2 regions of the Pseudonocardia oceanicola genome follow, and region 1 is predicted to be linked to the other one. Evidence: riboswitches for the same ligand, from Rfam matches in the RefSeq annotation. Region 1 holds a riboswitch; the other holds the start of a gene.
The links. A riboswitch is a leader RNA that binds a small molecule or an ion and turns the genes downstream of it on or off. The one in region 1 is predicted to bind cobalamin.
Positions count from the first base shown of each region.

Region 2: another riboswitch for cobalamin. It lies ahead of ACL02T_RS02065 (SAM-dependent methyltransferase); the one in region 1 lies ahead of cobN (cobaltochelatase subunit CobN).

Region 1 is NZ_JBJZON010000014.1:62,729-70,267, reverse strand. Features, by position in the region: gene cobN (cobaltochelatase subunit CobN) at 1-2,841, opposite strand, end outside; cobalamin riboswitch at 2,883-3,074, opposite strand; gene ACL02T_RS20005 (ferredoxin-like domain-containing protein) at 3,118-4,389, shown strand; gene ACL02T_RS20000 (precorrin-8X methylmutase) at 4,386-5,015, shown strand; gene ACL02T_RS19995 (precorrin-2 C(20)-methyltransferase) at 5,016-6,584, shown strand; gene ACL02T_RS19990 (cobalt-precorrin-6A reductase) at 6,600-7,358, opposite strand; gene cobM (precorrin-4 C(11)-methyltransferase) at 7,340-7,539, opposite strand, start outside.
Region 2 is NZ_JBJZON010000001.1:443,260-450,798, reverse strand. Features, by position in the region: gene ACL02T_RS02085 (DsbA family protein) at 1-349, shown strand, start outside; gene ACL02T_RS02080 (helix-turn-helix transcriptional regulator) at 383-793, shown strand; gene ACL02T_RS02075 (DNA polymerase IV) at 841-2,265, shown strand; gene cobT (nicotinate-nucleotide--dimethylbenzimidazole phosphoribosyltransferase) at 2,400-4,166, opposite strand; gene ACL02T_RS02065 (SAM-dependent methyltransferase) at 4,235-4,624, opposite strand; cobalamin riboswitch at 4,657-4,850, opposite strand; gene ACL02T_RS02060 (heavy metal translocating P-type ATPase) at 4,952-7,330, opposite strand.

The DNA.
Region 1 (7,539 bases):
GAGCGTGGTGACCCGCCGCGACATCTCGTCCCACACGGGCCGGACGCCGAGCAGCGCGAAGACCTCCGCGACGTCGTCGCCGCTGGTCCGCATGGCGCTCGTGCCCCACACCGACAGGCCGACCGAGCGCGGGTACTCGCCCCCGTGGTCGCGGCGGTAGCGCTCGACGAGGGACTCCGCCATGGCCTGCCCGGTCTCCCACGCCAACCGGCTGGGGACCGCCTTGGGGTCGACCGAGTAGAAGTTGCGGCCGGTCGGCAGGACGTTGATCAGCCCGCGCAGCGGCGAGCCGGACGGGCCGGCGGGGACGAACCCGCCGTCCAGGGCGTGCAGCACCCGGTCGATCTCGTGCGCGGTCTCCGCCAGCCGCGGCACCACCTCGGTCGCCGCGAACCGCAGGATCTTCTCGACCGTCGCGTGATCCGCCCCCGTGTGAAGCCCAGAGCCGTGAAGCACAGAGCCGTGAAGCACAGAGCCGTGAAGCCCAGAGCCGTGAAGCCCAGAGCCCGACTCACCGGAGCCCACACCCCGACTCGCGGGATCGTGGGCCGAGGTTCCGCGAGTCGCGCTCTCGGCTTCGGTGAGTCGCGCTGGGAGATTCGCGGCGACGACGGCGGGGGCGGCGTCGGGGTCCCAGCCCGCGGCCTCCATGTCGGCGACGAGGGCGCGGGCGAGGGTCTCGACCCCGTCGACGGTCCCCCGGGCCTCGGTGCCGTCCTCGACCAGGCCGAGGGCCTCGCGCAGACCGGGGACGCTCTGCTCGCCGCCCCACATCTGCCGGGCGCGCAGCATCGCCAGCACCAGGTCGACCCGCGTGTCGCCCTCCGGGGCGGCGGCGAGCACGTGCAGCCCGTCCCGGATCTGGACGTCCTTGATCTCGCACAGCCAGCCGTCGACGTGCAACAGCATGTCGTCGAACTCGGCCTCGTGCGGGCGCTCCTCGAGGCCCAGGTCGTGGTCCATCCGCGCCGCGGTCATCAGCGTCCAGATCTGCTGACGGATCGCGGGCAGCTTGGCCGGGTCGAGCGCGGAGACGTTGGCGTGCTCGTCGAGCAGCTGCTCGAGCCGGGAGATGTCGCCGTAGGTCTCGGCACGGGCCATCGGCGGGATCAGGTGGTCGACGAGCGTGGCGTGCGCCCGGCGCTTGGCCTGCGTGCCCTCGCCCGGGTCGTTGACCAGGAACGGGTAGATCAGCGGCAGGTCGCCGAGCGCCGCGTCGGTCCCGCAGCTCGCGGACATGCCGAGGGTCTTGCCGGGCAGCCACTCGAGGTTGCCGTGCTTGCCGATGTGCACGACGGCGTCGGCGCCGAACCCGCCGTCGGCCGCAGGGGCGGCGAGCCACCGGTAGGCCGCGAGGTAGTGGTGCGAGGGCGGCAGGTCGGGGTCGTGGTAGATCGCGACCGGGTTCTCCCCGAAGCCGCGCGGGGGCTGCACCATGAGCGTGACGTTCCCGGAGCGCAGCGCCGCGACGACGATGTCCCCGTCCTGCACGTAGTGCTCGCCGGGCGCGGGCCCCCAGTGCTCCTCGACCCCGGCGCGGAAGTCCTCGGGCAGGGTGTCGAACCAGCGCCGGTACTGCCCGGCCGAGATCCGGACCGGGTTGCCGGCGAGCTTCTCCTCGGTGAGCCAGTCGGGGTCCTGCCCGCCGGCCTCGATGAGCGCGTGGATCAGGGCGTCGCCGTCCCCCGCCTCGACGCCGGGAAGGTCACCGACGTCGTAGCCCGCCTCGTGCATCGACTTCAGCAGCGCGACGGTGGACGCCGGCGTGTCCAGGCCGACGGCGTTGCCGATCCGTGCGTGCTTGGTCGGGTACGCCGAGAGCATGAGCACGATCTTCTTGTCCGCGTTGGGGATCCGCCGCAGGTTCGCGTGCCGCACCGCGATCCCGGCGACGCGGGCGGCGCGCTCGGGGTCCGGGACGTAGACCGACAGCCCGTCCGCGTCGACCTCCTTGAACGAGAACGGCACGGTGATCAGCCGGCCGTCGAACTCGGGCACGGCGACCTGGGTCGCGACGTCGAGCGGGGACAGCCCGTCGTCGTCGGAGTCCCAGGCGGCGCGGCTGGAGGTCAGGCAGAGCCCCTGCAGGATCGGGACGTCGAGGGCGGCCAGCTCGGCGACGTCCCACTCCTCGTCCTCGCCGCCGGCCTGGGCCGACGCGGGCTTGGTACCGCCCGCGGCGAGCACGGTGACGACCAGCGCGTCCGCGCGGGTCAGGGTCTCCAGCAGTGCGGCCGGCGCCTGCCGCAGCGAGGCGCAGTAGATCGGCAGCGGGGTCGCGCCCTTCGCCTCGATCGCCGTGCACAGCGCCTCGACGTAGGCGGTGTTCCCGGCGAGCTGCTGGGCGCGGTAGTAGAGCACCGCGACCGTGGGCCCCTGGGCGGGGACCGTGCTGTCGGTTCGGGAACGCTCCAGCACCCCCCATTCGGGCAGGGCGACCGGGGGCGCGAAACCCTCGCCGGTGAGCAGCACCGTGTCGGACAGGAAGGCGTGCAGCTGGCGCAGGTTCTCCGCCCCGCCCTGGGCGAAGTAGGTGTGCGCCTCGGCCGCGACACCCGCGGGCACCGTGGACAGCTCCATCATCTCGGCGTCGGGCGCCATCTCGCCGCCGAGCGCGACGAGCGGGGTGCCGGAAGCGCGCAGGAGGTCCAGGCCCTCCTCCCAGTACCGGTACCCGCCCAGCACCCGGACCACGACGACGGCGGCCTCGGCGACCATCGCCGGCAGCTCGTCGAGCAGCACGCGGTTGGGGTTGGCCAGGCGGAAGTCGGCGCCGGCGGCCCGGGCGGAGAGGAGGTCGGTGTCCGAGGTCGAGAGCAGCAGGATCGGGGCGGCGCTCATCGAAGGTCCTCTCCTACGGGATCCGCGTCCCGGGTCGGTGGGTCGTGCGTGGCGGGCGGGTCAGTGTCCTGGCTCCCGGATCCGCGCTCGCCCCGGCCTTCCAGGTCTCCCCGTGGCCGTCCGTGCGGGGTCTGCTCCCCGGTGACAGTGGCGGGACCGCGCCGGACTCGCACCGGTCTTCCTGGTCCCGCTCGCCGTATGCGGTTGTGTGGGCCCACTCTCCGCAACCGGATCACTCCGCGTCAAGCCGCCCGGTCCGTGTTTACAGTGCCACCCGTGCCCACCCCATCCCCGGCCGCCCGCACCCGGGCCGACGCCTGCCCCGGCGTGCTCGCCCCGCACGACGCGGCCGACGGGGCGTTGGCCCGCGTCCGCCTGCCGGGCGGGGTGGTCGCCGCCGCCCAGCTGCGGGTGCTCGCGGCGTGCGCCGAGGAGCTCGGCGACGGCGCGGTGCACCTCACCTCGCGAGGGAACCTGCAGCTCAGGGGCTTGGTCCGGGAGGACCCGCGGCTCGTCTCGCGGCTCGGCGCGGCGGGCCTGATCCCGGCCCCGTCGCACGAGCGCGTGCGCAACGTCCTGGCCTCGCCGCTGTCGGGGATCACCGGCGGGAGGGCGGACGTCCGGGGCCTGGCGCGCGCGCTCGACGAGGCCCTGTGCGCCCACCCCGCGCTCGCCGCGCTGCCCGGCCGGTTCCTGTTCGCCCTGGACGACGGGAGGGGTGACGTCGCGGCCGAGCAACCGGACCTGTGCTGGGTCGCGGAGGCGCCGGACCACGGTTCCCTGCAGGTCGCAGGGGTGCCGACGGCGCTCGCGTGCGCCCCGGGGGACGCGCCCGCCCTGCTCGTCGCCGCCGCTGAGGTGTTTCTCACCCTCCGCGAGGAGGGGCGGGCCGGCTGCGCCGGTGCCTGGCGCGCCGCCGAGGTCCCCGGCGCCCCTGCCCGGATCGCCGCCGCCCTGGCCGACGATCACGCCGGCGTCCCCGCGGGTCGGGAGCTCCGGCAGCGCAAGTCGGGAGCTCCCGCACCCGACCTTCCCGCGGGTCGGGAGCTCCGGCAGCGCGAGTCGGGAGCTCCGGTCGGCCCGATCCCCCGCGCGGACGGCGGCGTGGCCCTCGGCCTCGCCCCCGTGCTGGGCGAGCTGTCCGCCGCCCAGCTGCGCGGGCTGGCCGCCGCGGCGCCGGAGACGATCGTGACGCCCTGGCGCACGCTGGTCCTGCCCGATCCCGCGCCCGACGCCCACCAGCGCCTCCGCACCCACGGGTTCGTGCTCGCCGCCGACGCGCCGGCGCTCGCGCTCAGTGCCTGCGCCGGCCGGCCCGGCTGCGCGAAGTCGCACGCCGACGTACGGGCCGACGTCCGGGCCGTGCTGGCGCAGGCGGGCGGCGATCTCCCCCGCGTTCACGTCGTCGGGTGCGAGCGGCGGTGCGGGGCCCCGCACGAGCCGCACCTCGACGTCGTCGCCCTGGCCGACGGCTCCTACGCCGTGCACGACCGGACCGTCCCCGACCTCCGTACCGCCCTCACCCCGACCGGAGACACGACCGCATGACCAGCGACTACATCCGCGACGGCGCGGAGATCTACCGGCGCAGCTTCGCGACGATCCGGGCCGAGGCCGACCTGTCGGCCTTCCCGCCCGACGTCGCGTACGTCGTCGTGCGGATGATCCACGCGTGTGGGCAGGTCGACCTGACCTCCGACGTCGGCTTCTCCCCCGGCGTCGTGACGGCGGCCCGCAAGGCCCTGCAGGACGGCGCGCCGATCCTGTGCGACGCCATGATGGTCGCCTCCGGGATCACCCGGGCACGGCTGCCGAAGGACAACGAGGTCGTCTGCACGCTGCGCGACCCGCGGGTGCCGGACCTGGCCCGCGAGCTGGGCAACACCCGCTCGGCCGCCGCGCTGGAGCTGTGGCGCGACACGCTCGACGGCGCCGTCGTCGCCATCGGCAACGCGCCGACCGCGCTGTTCCACCTCCTCGACATGATCGACGCCGGGGCCCCCCGCCCGGCCGCGGTCCTCGGCATCCCCGTGGGCTTCATCGGTGCCGCGGAGTCCAAGGAGGCGCTCGCCGCCCGCACCGACCTCGAGTCCCTCGTGGTCCACGGCCGGCGCGGCGGCTCGGCCCTCACCGCCGCCGCGCTCAACGCCCTGGCCAACGAGCAGGAGATCTAGATGAGCGGGACCCTCTACGGCGTGGGCCTCGGCCCCGGCGACCCCGATCTCGTCACGATCAAGGCCGCCCGGCTCATCGGCTCCGCCGACGTGATCGCCTACCACTCCGCCCGGCACGGCCGCTCCATCGCACGCCGCATCGCCGAGCCGCACCTGCGCGGCGACCAGATCGAGGAGGCGCTGGTCTACCCGGTCACGACCGAGACCGTCGACCATCCCGGTGGCTACCAGGGCGCGATCGACGAGTTCTACGCCGAGGCCGCCGAGCGGCTGGCCGCGCACCTGCAGGCCGGCCGGGACGTGGTGCTGCTCGCCGAGGGCGACCCGCTCTTCTACGGCTCCTACATGCACATGCACAAGCGCCTCGCCGGCCGGTTCCGCGCCGAGGTCGTGCCCGGGGTGACCTCGGTGAGCGCCGCCGCGGCCGCGCTCGGCCAGCCGTTGGTCGAGCGCGACGAGATCCTCACGATCCTGCCCGGCACGCTGCCCCGCGAGGTGCTCGCCGAGCGGTTGCGCGCCACCGACTCCGCGGCCGTGATGAAGCTCGGGCGCACGTTCACCACCGTCCGCGACGCCTTCGCCGACGCCGCGAAGCTCGACCGGGCGGCCTTCGTCGAGCGGGCCACCATGGACGGGCAGCGCACCGGCGCCCTCGCCGACATCGACCCCGGATCGGTGCCCTACTTCTCGATCGCGGTGCTGCCCGGCGAGGTCGCCGCGAGCATCCCTGACCCCGCCGATCTCAGCGCCGAGCAGCGGGCGGAGGCCGGGGACCCCGGCGAGGTCGTGAGTGGCGACGGTCGTCATGGCGACCATCGCCACTCACAGGGGCAGGTGACCGTGGTCGGGACCGGGCCGGCGGGACGGGACTGGCTGACCCCGCAGGTCGCGGCCGCCCTCGCCGCCGCGGACGACCTCGTCGGCTACGGCCCCTACCTCGACCGGGTCCCGCCCAACCCTCGCCAGACCCGGCACGCCAGCGACAACCGCGTCGAGGCCGAGCGGGCCGCGCACGCACTGGACCTGGCCGCGTCGGGCCGCAACGTCGCCGTGGTCAGCGCGGGCGACCCCGGTGTGTTCGCGATGGCCACCGCCGTGCTCGAGGTGGCCTCGGAGCCGAAGTACCTCGAGGTCCCGGTGCGCGTGCTGCCCGGGCTGACCGCCGCCCAGGCCGTCGCCGCCGCGGTCGGCGCCCCGCTCGGCCACGACTACGCGATGATCTCGCTGTCCGACCGGCTCAAGCCGTGGGAGACCGTCGTCGACCGGCTCGTGCACGCCGCGCAGGCCGACCTCGCGATCGCGATCTACAACCCGCGGTCGAGGGCGCGACCGTGGCAGGTGGGAGCGGCGCGGGACGTCCTGCTGGAGCACCGCGCCGCGGAGACCCCGGTGGTCCTCGGGCGGGACGTCGGCGGCTCCGGTGAGCGCCTGACGATCACCACCCTCGGCGAGCTCGACCCGGAGCTCGTCGACATGCGGACGCTGCTGATCATCGGCTCGTCGACCACCCGGGTCGTGGTGCGTGACGGGCGCCCGACGGTGTTCACCCCCCGCCACTACGGCGCCTGAAGCCCAGGGCGCGACTCAGCGGAGCCCAGAGCCCGACTCGCGCAGATTCGCCGCTGCCTGCTCCGGTGTCTCCACCACGGGGACGCCGGGCGGGAGCGCGGGCCGGTCGATCATCACCACCGGCACGCCCAGGGGGCGGGCGGCCGTGAGCTTGGCCGCGGTGTCCATACCGCCCGAGTCCTTGGTCACCAGGACGTCGACGGCGTGCTCGCGCAGCAGCGCCGTCTCGCCGTCGACGGTGAACGGGCCACGCGCCAGGATCGACCGCATCCGCCGCGGCACCGGCGGGTCGGGCGGGTCGACGGACCGGACGAGGAACCACAGGTCCAGGTCGGCGAACGCCGCCAGGTCCTGCCGTCCGGTGGTCAGGAACACCCGCGCGCCCAGGCGCGGCAGTATGTCCGCCGCCTCGGCCAGGGACGCCACCCGGTGCCACCGGTCCCCCGGCTGCGCGGTCCAGCCCGGGCGGCGCAGGATCGTGAGGGGCACCCCGGTCCGCGCGCACGCCGCCGCGGCGTTCGCGGTCATCCCGGCGGCGAACGGGTGCGTGGCGTCGACGACCCGCGTGATCCCCTCGTCCCGCAGGTATGCGACCAGCCCGGCGATCCCGCCGAACCCGCCGACCCGGACCTCGCCGGGTGGCAGCCGGGGCGAGCGGACCCGCCCGGCCAGCGACGAGACGACCGAGAGCGCACGGTCGTTCGTGAGCGTCAGCAGCTCCGCCAGCGCCCGGGCGTCGGACGTCCCGCCCAGGATCAGGAGCCGGTCCGGCACCGGGTGTCCGAGTACAGGTGGCTGTCCGGGAACTGCTCGGCCGCCAGTGCGGGCCCGACGATGATGACGGCGGTGCGCCGGACGCCGGCCTCGTGCACGGCGTGGGCGATGTCGTCCAGCCGTCCGCGCAGCACGATCTCGTGTTCCCGGCTGGCGTGGGCGACCACCGCCGCCGGGCAGT
Region 2 (7,539 bases), on a different contig from region 1:
GCTGCACGAGCTGCACCCGCACGCCCTGGCCGCGGCCACCGCGTCGGAGATGGCGGCGCTCGAGGGCCGGTTCTGGCCGATGCACGCCAGTCTCTACGCGCCCGGCCCGCCCCGCCTCACCCAGGCCGACCTGCGCGAGCACGCCGTGGTGGCCGGGGTGGACCCGGACACGGTCGTCTGGCCGGCGACACGGGTGGTGGAGGACCGGGTCGAGGCCGACTTCAACTCCGGGGTCCGCAGCGGGGTGCGCGGCACCCCCACGTTGTTCGTCAACGGGGAGCCGTACCGGGGGGACGTCACGGTCGAGCGGCTGGTCACCGCCCTCACGGCGGTCCGCTCGGGCCCCTGAGCGGGCTCCCGGCGCCGGGCCTACCCTGAGCCGGTGACGGCGACGCCCGGCCCCCGGTCCCGCGACCGGCCCGCCCGCCCGCGCGGGGCGGAGGCGGCCTGGCGCGCCGATCCGGTCGTCGGGCCCGCGCTCGCGGCGGTCGACGCCGACCCGGCGCGCCCGTGGACGGTCGCCGCCCTCGCCGAGGAGGCCGGGGTGACCGCGCCGCTGTTCGCGCGGCGGTTCCGCGAGGTGGTGGGTACCGCTCCCCTGGCCTACCTGCGGCGGTACCGGATGTGCCTGGCCGAGAGGTATCTCGCCGAGCCCTCGGCCACGGTCGCGGCCGTCGCCCGCCGGGTCGGCTACGCCGATCCCTTCTCCTTCCGCGTCGTGTTCACCCGGGAGCGCGGCGTCCCGCCGGGCCGGGTCCGGTCCGCGAGGTCCCCGGGACGGTCGCGAGCCTGACGGACGGGGCCGCGCGCGCCGTCGGTGCCTGCGGCCAGAATGTCGTCGTGAACCGCTGGGTGCTGCACCTCGACATGGACGCGTTCTTCGCGTCGGTCGAGCAGCTCACCCGGCCCACCCTGGCGGAGCGGCCGGTGCTGGTCGGCGGCACCGGGGGGCGCGGCGTCGTCGCCGGGGCCAGCTACCAGGCCCGGGTGTTCGGCGCGCGCTCGGCGATGCCGATGGGCCAGGCGCGCCGGCGCTGCCCGCACGCGACCGTCCTGCCCCCGCGGTTCCCGCTGTACAAGGTGATCTCCGAGGAGGTCATGGGAGTGCTGCGCGAGGCCGCGCCCGTGCTGGAGCCCGTGTCGGTCGACGAGGCGTTCCTCGAACCTCCGGCGCTGGCCGGGGCGTCGGCCGCGGAGGTGGAGGAGTTCTGCGTGGCGCTGCGCGCCGAGGTGCGGGCGCGGACCGGGCTGCCCGCGTCGGTGGGGGCGGGGTCGGGCAAGCAGGTCGCGAAGATCGCCTCGGAGCTGGCCAAGCCGGACGGTCTGACGGTCGTCGCGCCGGCGGTCGAGCGGGAGGTGCTCGATCCGCTGCCGGTGCGCTCGCTGTGGGGCGTCGGACCGGTGGCCGAGGCGGCGCTGCGCACGATCGGGGTCGAGACGATCGGCGCCCTCGCGGCGATGGACGCCCGTGAGGTCGCCGGGGTGCTCGGCTCGACCGTCGGTGCCGAGCTGCACCGGCTCGCCCGCGGCATCGACGAGCGGCCGGTCGCCCCGCGCGGCGCGGCCAAGCAGATCTCCGCGGAGTCCACGTTCGAGCACGACCTCACCGCGATGGCCGACGTCCTGCGCGAGGTCGGGCGGATGACGGCGGCGGCCCACCGCCGGCTCGTCGTCGACGGCCGGGCGGCGCGGACCGTCACGGTCAAGGCGCGCAACGCGGACTTCCAGACCCACACCCGCTCCGAGACCACCGCGTTCGCCTCCACCGACCTCGCCACCCTGACGGCGGTCGCACAGCGGCTCGCCCGCACCGCCGTGCCCGAGGGTGGGGTGCGGCTGGTCGGGGTGTCGCTGTCGGGTCTGTCGGACAGCCCGCCGCCGGCCCTGTTCGAGGCCGTCCCCTCGGAGTCGGGCTGGACCACCGCGCCACCGACACAGCCCGTGGAGACCGTCGAGGCGGACACGGTGCTCACCGTGGAGACGTCCGAGGGGACCCATCCGGAACCGGGCACCGAGTTCGGGCCGCGGCCCGGCGGGCGGCACGGGTCCCGCGACCCGGCGAGCCCGTGGCGGGCGGGCGACGACGTCGCGCACGCCGTGCACGGGCACGGCTGGGTGCAGGGGGCGGGGCACGGCCGCGTCACGGTCCGGTTCGAGACGCGCGCGACCGGGCCCGGCCCCGCCCGCACCTTCGCCGCCGACGACCCGGCCCTCTCCTTCGCCGATCCGGTCGAGAGCTGGCGGCTGCCCTCACCGGCGCACTGACGGACGGGCGAGCCCGCCGAAGGGGCGCATCATGGTTCCACAACGCGCACCCAGCCGCCGAGAAGACGCATTATGGTTCCATAACGCGCTCACAGCCGCAGAAGACGCGCGTTATGGTTCCACAACGCATTTCCTCACGCGTCCTTGTCCGCCACCCCCGCGGCGTCGAAGGTGGCGACCTCGGCGAGCGCCCGCGCCGCCCCCTGCACCACCGGGAGGGCGAGCAGCGCTCCCGTCCCCTCCCCCAGCCGCATACCGAGGTCGAGCAGCGGATCCAGGCCGAGGTGCGCCGTCGCGATCCGGTGCCCGGGCTCCGCCGAGCGGTGCCCGGCCACGCACGCGGACACGGCGTCGGGCGCCAGGACCGCGGCGACGAGGGCGGCCGCACCGGCGTTGACGCCGTCGAGCAGCACCGGGACGCGCAGCGCGGCGGCGCCGAGGACGAACCCGGCGATCCCGGCGTGCTCGAGCCCGCCGAACGCGGCGAGGAGGTCGAGCCCGTCGGCGGGGTCAGGAGCGTGCCGGGCCAGCGCCTGCCGGACGACCTCCGTCTTGCGCAGGAGCGTCGCGTCGTCGATCCCGGTGCCGCGCCCGGTCGCCTCGGCCGGGTCCGCGCCGGTGACCGCGCAGATGAGCGCGGCCGCGGCGGTGGTGTTCGCGATACCCATGTCACCGGTGACCAGGCACCGGTTGCCGGCGGCGACCAGGTCCCGCGCCACCTCGATGCCGGTCTCGACCGCCCGGCGGGCCTGGTCGCGGGTCAACGCCGGACCGGCCGTCATGTCCGCGGTGCCGTCGGCGACCCGGCGCGGGAGCAGCCCGGGCACGGGATCGAGCGGGGCCGCGACGCCGACGTCCACCACCTGCACCTCGGCCCCGAGCTGGCGGGCGAAGGCGTTGACCACCGCGCAGCCGGCCAGGAAGTTCCCGACCATCTGCGCGGTGACCTCCTGCGGCCACGGGGTCACGCCCCGGGCGTGGACGCCGTGGTCCCCGGCGAACACCGCGACGGCCGCGGGCTCGGGCACCGGCGGCGGGCACTGCCCGGCGATCCCGGCCAGCCGCACCGCGAGGTCCTCGACCCGGCCGAGCGAGCCGCGCGGCTTGGTCATCCGGTCCAGCCGGTCCCGGGCCTCCGCCTCGGCGGCGGCGTCGACGGGCCGGATCGCGGCCGCGGTCTCGTCGAGCAGGGTCATCGCCACCTCCCCGGGCAGCGCCCGGTCTCCGTACCGCTCCTGGTGCACCGCCCACCGCAGCGGGCGCCGGCGGGCCCAGCCCGCGCGGGCCAGCTCCGGCTCCGGTGCGAACTCCCGCACGTGTCCCACGCACAGGTACGCCACCACCTCGACGTGCGCGGGCAACCCGAGCAGGCCGGCGAGGGCACGCAGGCCGGCGTCGTCGAAGAAGCTGACCCAGCCGACGCCGAGGCCCTCGGCCCGCGCGGCCAGCCACAGGTTCTGCACGGCCGAGGCCGTGGAGTGCGCCGCCATCTCGGGGCGCCCGTACCGGCCGAGCACGTGCCGGCCGCCGCGGGTGGGATCCGAGGTGACGACGACGTTGACCGGGGTGTCGAGCACCGCCTCCACCTTGAGCGCACCGAACCCCGCCGCCCGGGCCCGCGGCAGGGACGCGGCGAACGCGGCCCGCTGCGCCGCGACCAGACCGGCCACGCGCTCGCGGGTCGCCCGGTCCCGCACCACGACGAAGTCCCAGGGCTGCGAGAACCCGACGCTCGGTGCGGCGTGGGCGGCCTCGAGCACGCGCCGGAGCGCCGCGTCCGTGACCGGCTCGTCGGGCAGGAACCCGGTCCGGACGTCTCGGCGGCCGTGCACCACCTCGTAGAAGTCCCCGGCCCCGCCGATCATCCCGGCGTCGGGCCCCACCCCGGCATCGCGCCCCACCCCGGTATCGGGCCCTACCCCGGCATCGCGCCCTACCACGGCATCGGGCCCTACCACGGCATCGGGCCCTACCACGGCATCGGGCTCAGCCGCGGCGGGACGAGCGAGACCCCGGGCCGGGCCTCGGCGTGGATCCCGGCGACCCGCAGGCCGTCGAGCAGCGCCCGGCAGCCCGGGTTCGTCGCGGGGTCCCCGGGCACGGCGAGCACGACCCTCGCGGCCCCGAGACCGACGAGGTCCGCGACGGCGGCGGCCGCCCCGGCCAGGTCGGGCAGGCGTTCGACGCGCCAGGCCTCGGCGTAGAACAGGACCGTCGACTCGACCTCCGGCGTGGCGAGGACGGCGTCGGCGGCGGCGATCAGATCCGCGCCCTCGGCGGTCTCGGGGTCACCCCCACCGGTACCGAGCACCGTCACGGTGGGGGTGCGCGCAGCGCTGGCGCGACCATCGCCGGTCATCCTGGCCTCCTCGAGGGTCCGCGCCCTCATCGTCGAAACCTGCGACGGCGGCGAGTGTCCTGGCTCCCGGATCGTCGCGCGCCTCCCGGCCTTCCCACCCCGTGGGGCGGTGACCGTCGGATGGGGACGCGCTTCCCCGGTCACAGTGGCGGGACCGCGCCGGATTCACACCGGCTTCCTCCACTGCCGTCGACCACGACGACATCACGCGGCGGCCGCAGAATCAAGCCGCCCGCCGTCACACCTGCGCGACCGGCGGGGGCGGCGTGCCCCACGCCGCAGAGCGGCGTCGCGGTCGACCGGCCGCGCAGGCACCGCCCTGACGACCTACCGCCGGCCGCCGGTGACGGGCCGGCCGCCCGACCGGGCCGGAGCGCCCGGGTCCGCGGTGTCGTCGGCGAGAACGAAGTAGTTCTCCTCCTCCTGCAGGAAGTGCAGCCGCAGCAGCGCGTGCAGGCCGTAGAGCGAGGCGAGCAGATCATCGAGCTGGTCGGCACCCACCTCGCCGTTCGCCTCGGCCAGGGAGAGGTGGGTGCCGATCCGGGTGGCCAACCGGTCGATCTCCGCGTGCGTGCGGCTCATGGTCGCGGTGGCCTCCGCGCTGCCCAGGGGGCGGGCCAGCGCCGGGTAGAGCCGGGCCTCCTCGCCGTGCTCGTGCGGCAGCAGGCGGTCGGTCAGGAAGTGGTGCACCTGCCGCAGCGCCTCCAGCGCCGTGCCGTCCCTGCTCACGGCCAGCCGGTCGGCGGCGTCGCGCAGCTGGGCGAGCGCGTCGCGCAGCTCGTCGTGCTCGGCGGCGAAGTGGCGCAGGATCCGCTCGGTGTCCGCGGGCAGCGCGCGGCCCGACCGGGGGGCACGCAGGGCACGCAGGGCGTTGAGGATCACCGCGACGTCGATGCCCTCCTGCAGCAGCGCCCCCGCGGCGGGGGTGAGCAGGCCGAGTGCGGCGACCGCCATCGCCAGCAGCGACAGGCCCATCCCGACCACGGCGCTCTGCACGGCGACGCGTCGGGACCGGCGGGCGATCTCCATCGCGTCGGCCAACCGGTCGAGCCGGTCGGTGGTCAGCACGATGTCCGCGGCCTCGGAGGAGGCGCTGGCGCCGCGCGCCCCCATCGCGACCCCGACGGTGGCGGCGGCCAGCGCGGGCGCGTCGTTGACCCCGTCGCCCACCATCACCGTCACCGCCTGCTGCTGCTCGGCACGCACCGACGCCACCTTGTCCGCCGGCGACTGCTCGGCCAGCACCTCGTCGAGCCCGAGGACCGAGCCGATCTCGTGCGCCGGTTCGGGACGGTCGCCGGTGAGCATGATCAACCGGGTCAGGCCCGCGGCGCGGAGCCGACGCAGGGTGCGGGGGGCGTGCCGACGCAACGGGTCGCGCAGCAGGATCGCGCCGACCATCTCGTCGTCCACGCTCACCCAGGCGATCGCCGCACCGTCCAGGGCGGCCCGGTTGACCGCCGTGCGTGCCCAGGCCGCGGTGGAGGTGCGAGCAGGCCTGCCGACCTCGACGACGTGTCCGTCCACGGCTGCGCTCACCCCACGCCCGGGTCGCTCCACCACGTCGGCGGGCAGGGCCAGCGGCAGGCCCCGGGCCCGCGCCTCGGCCACGACCGCCTCGGCCAGCACGTGCGGGGACAGCTGGTCGGCCGAGGCGGCCAGGCGCAGCACGTCGCCGGGGCCGCGGTCGGGCGCGGCGAGGATGTCGACGACCGCGGGTCGGCCGGCGGTGAGGGTGCCGGTCTTGTCCATCACCAGGGTGGTCGCGTTCCCCAGGTTCTCGAGTGCCCCACCGCTGCGGATCACCACCCCGAGCCGCGAGGCGCGGGAGAGCCCCGAGACGATCGCCACGGGCGCGGCCAGCAGCAGCGGGCACGGGGTCGCCACCACGAGGACCGCGACGGCCCGCACGGCGGAGCCGCTCGCCAGCCACGCCGCCCCGGCCAGCAGCAGCGCCACCGGCAGGAACCAGGCCGCGTACCGGTCGGCCAACCGGACCACCGGCGCGTTCTCCGCCCCGGCCTGTCGGGCCAGGCGCACGATGCCGGCGTAGGTGCTCGCCTCGGCGGTCGCGCCGGCACGGACCTCGACGGCACTACCGGCGTTGACGACACCACTGCGCACCGGGTCGCCGGTCTGCCGCTCCACCTGCAGCGGCTCGCCGGTCAGCACGGACTCGTCCAGCACCGCGACGTCGCCCTCGACCCGCCCGTCGACCGGGACGACCTCGCCGGGGCCGACGACCAGCAGATCGCCGACCGCGACCTCCTCGGCCGGGACCACCTCCACCCGGTCCCCGACGCGGCGCCGGGCCGAGCGCGGGGCGTGCTCCAGCAACGCCGTCAGGTCACGCGCCGCACGCCGCTGGGCGGCGGCGTCCAGCGCGCGGCCCGTGGCCAGCATGACCGCGATCAGCGCCCCGGCCAGGTACTCGCCCACCAGCAGCGTGCCGACCAGCGACAGCACCGCGATCAGGTCGACACCGGCCCGCCTCCGGCGCAGCGCGGCGACCACCCACACGACCGCCGGAACGAGCGCGGTCAGCGTGCCGACCACCCAGGACCCGGCCGCGACCGTGCGCTCGCCGATCAGCCAGGCGATCACCCCGGCGAGCAGGGCGGCGAGGGTGACCGCCAGCAGGGCCGGCTCGATCACCGCGCCGACGCGGTCCCACCACGCCGGGCGGGGCCGGGAGTCGGGTTCCAGGGCCTGCACCGGGACCTCCCGGGTGATCGTCGATCGGGCTCGCCGGGCACCGTCCCGGGCGGATGCACGAAGTCGACCGGAGCCACGGCCCTTCCCGACAGGGCCGCAATGCCCGACCGCGGGGACACAGGACCCGCCGGGCCCGTCCCCGCCGGCCCGGTCACCCCTCGGGTCGGCGCGCGCACCGGATGCGGTAGTGTTCTCCACAC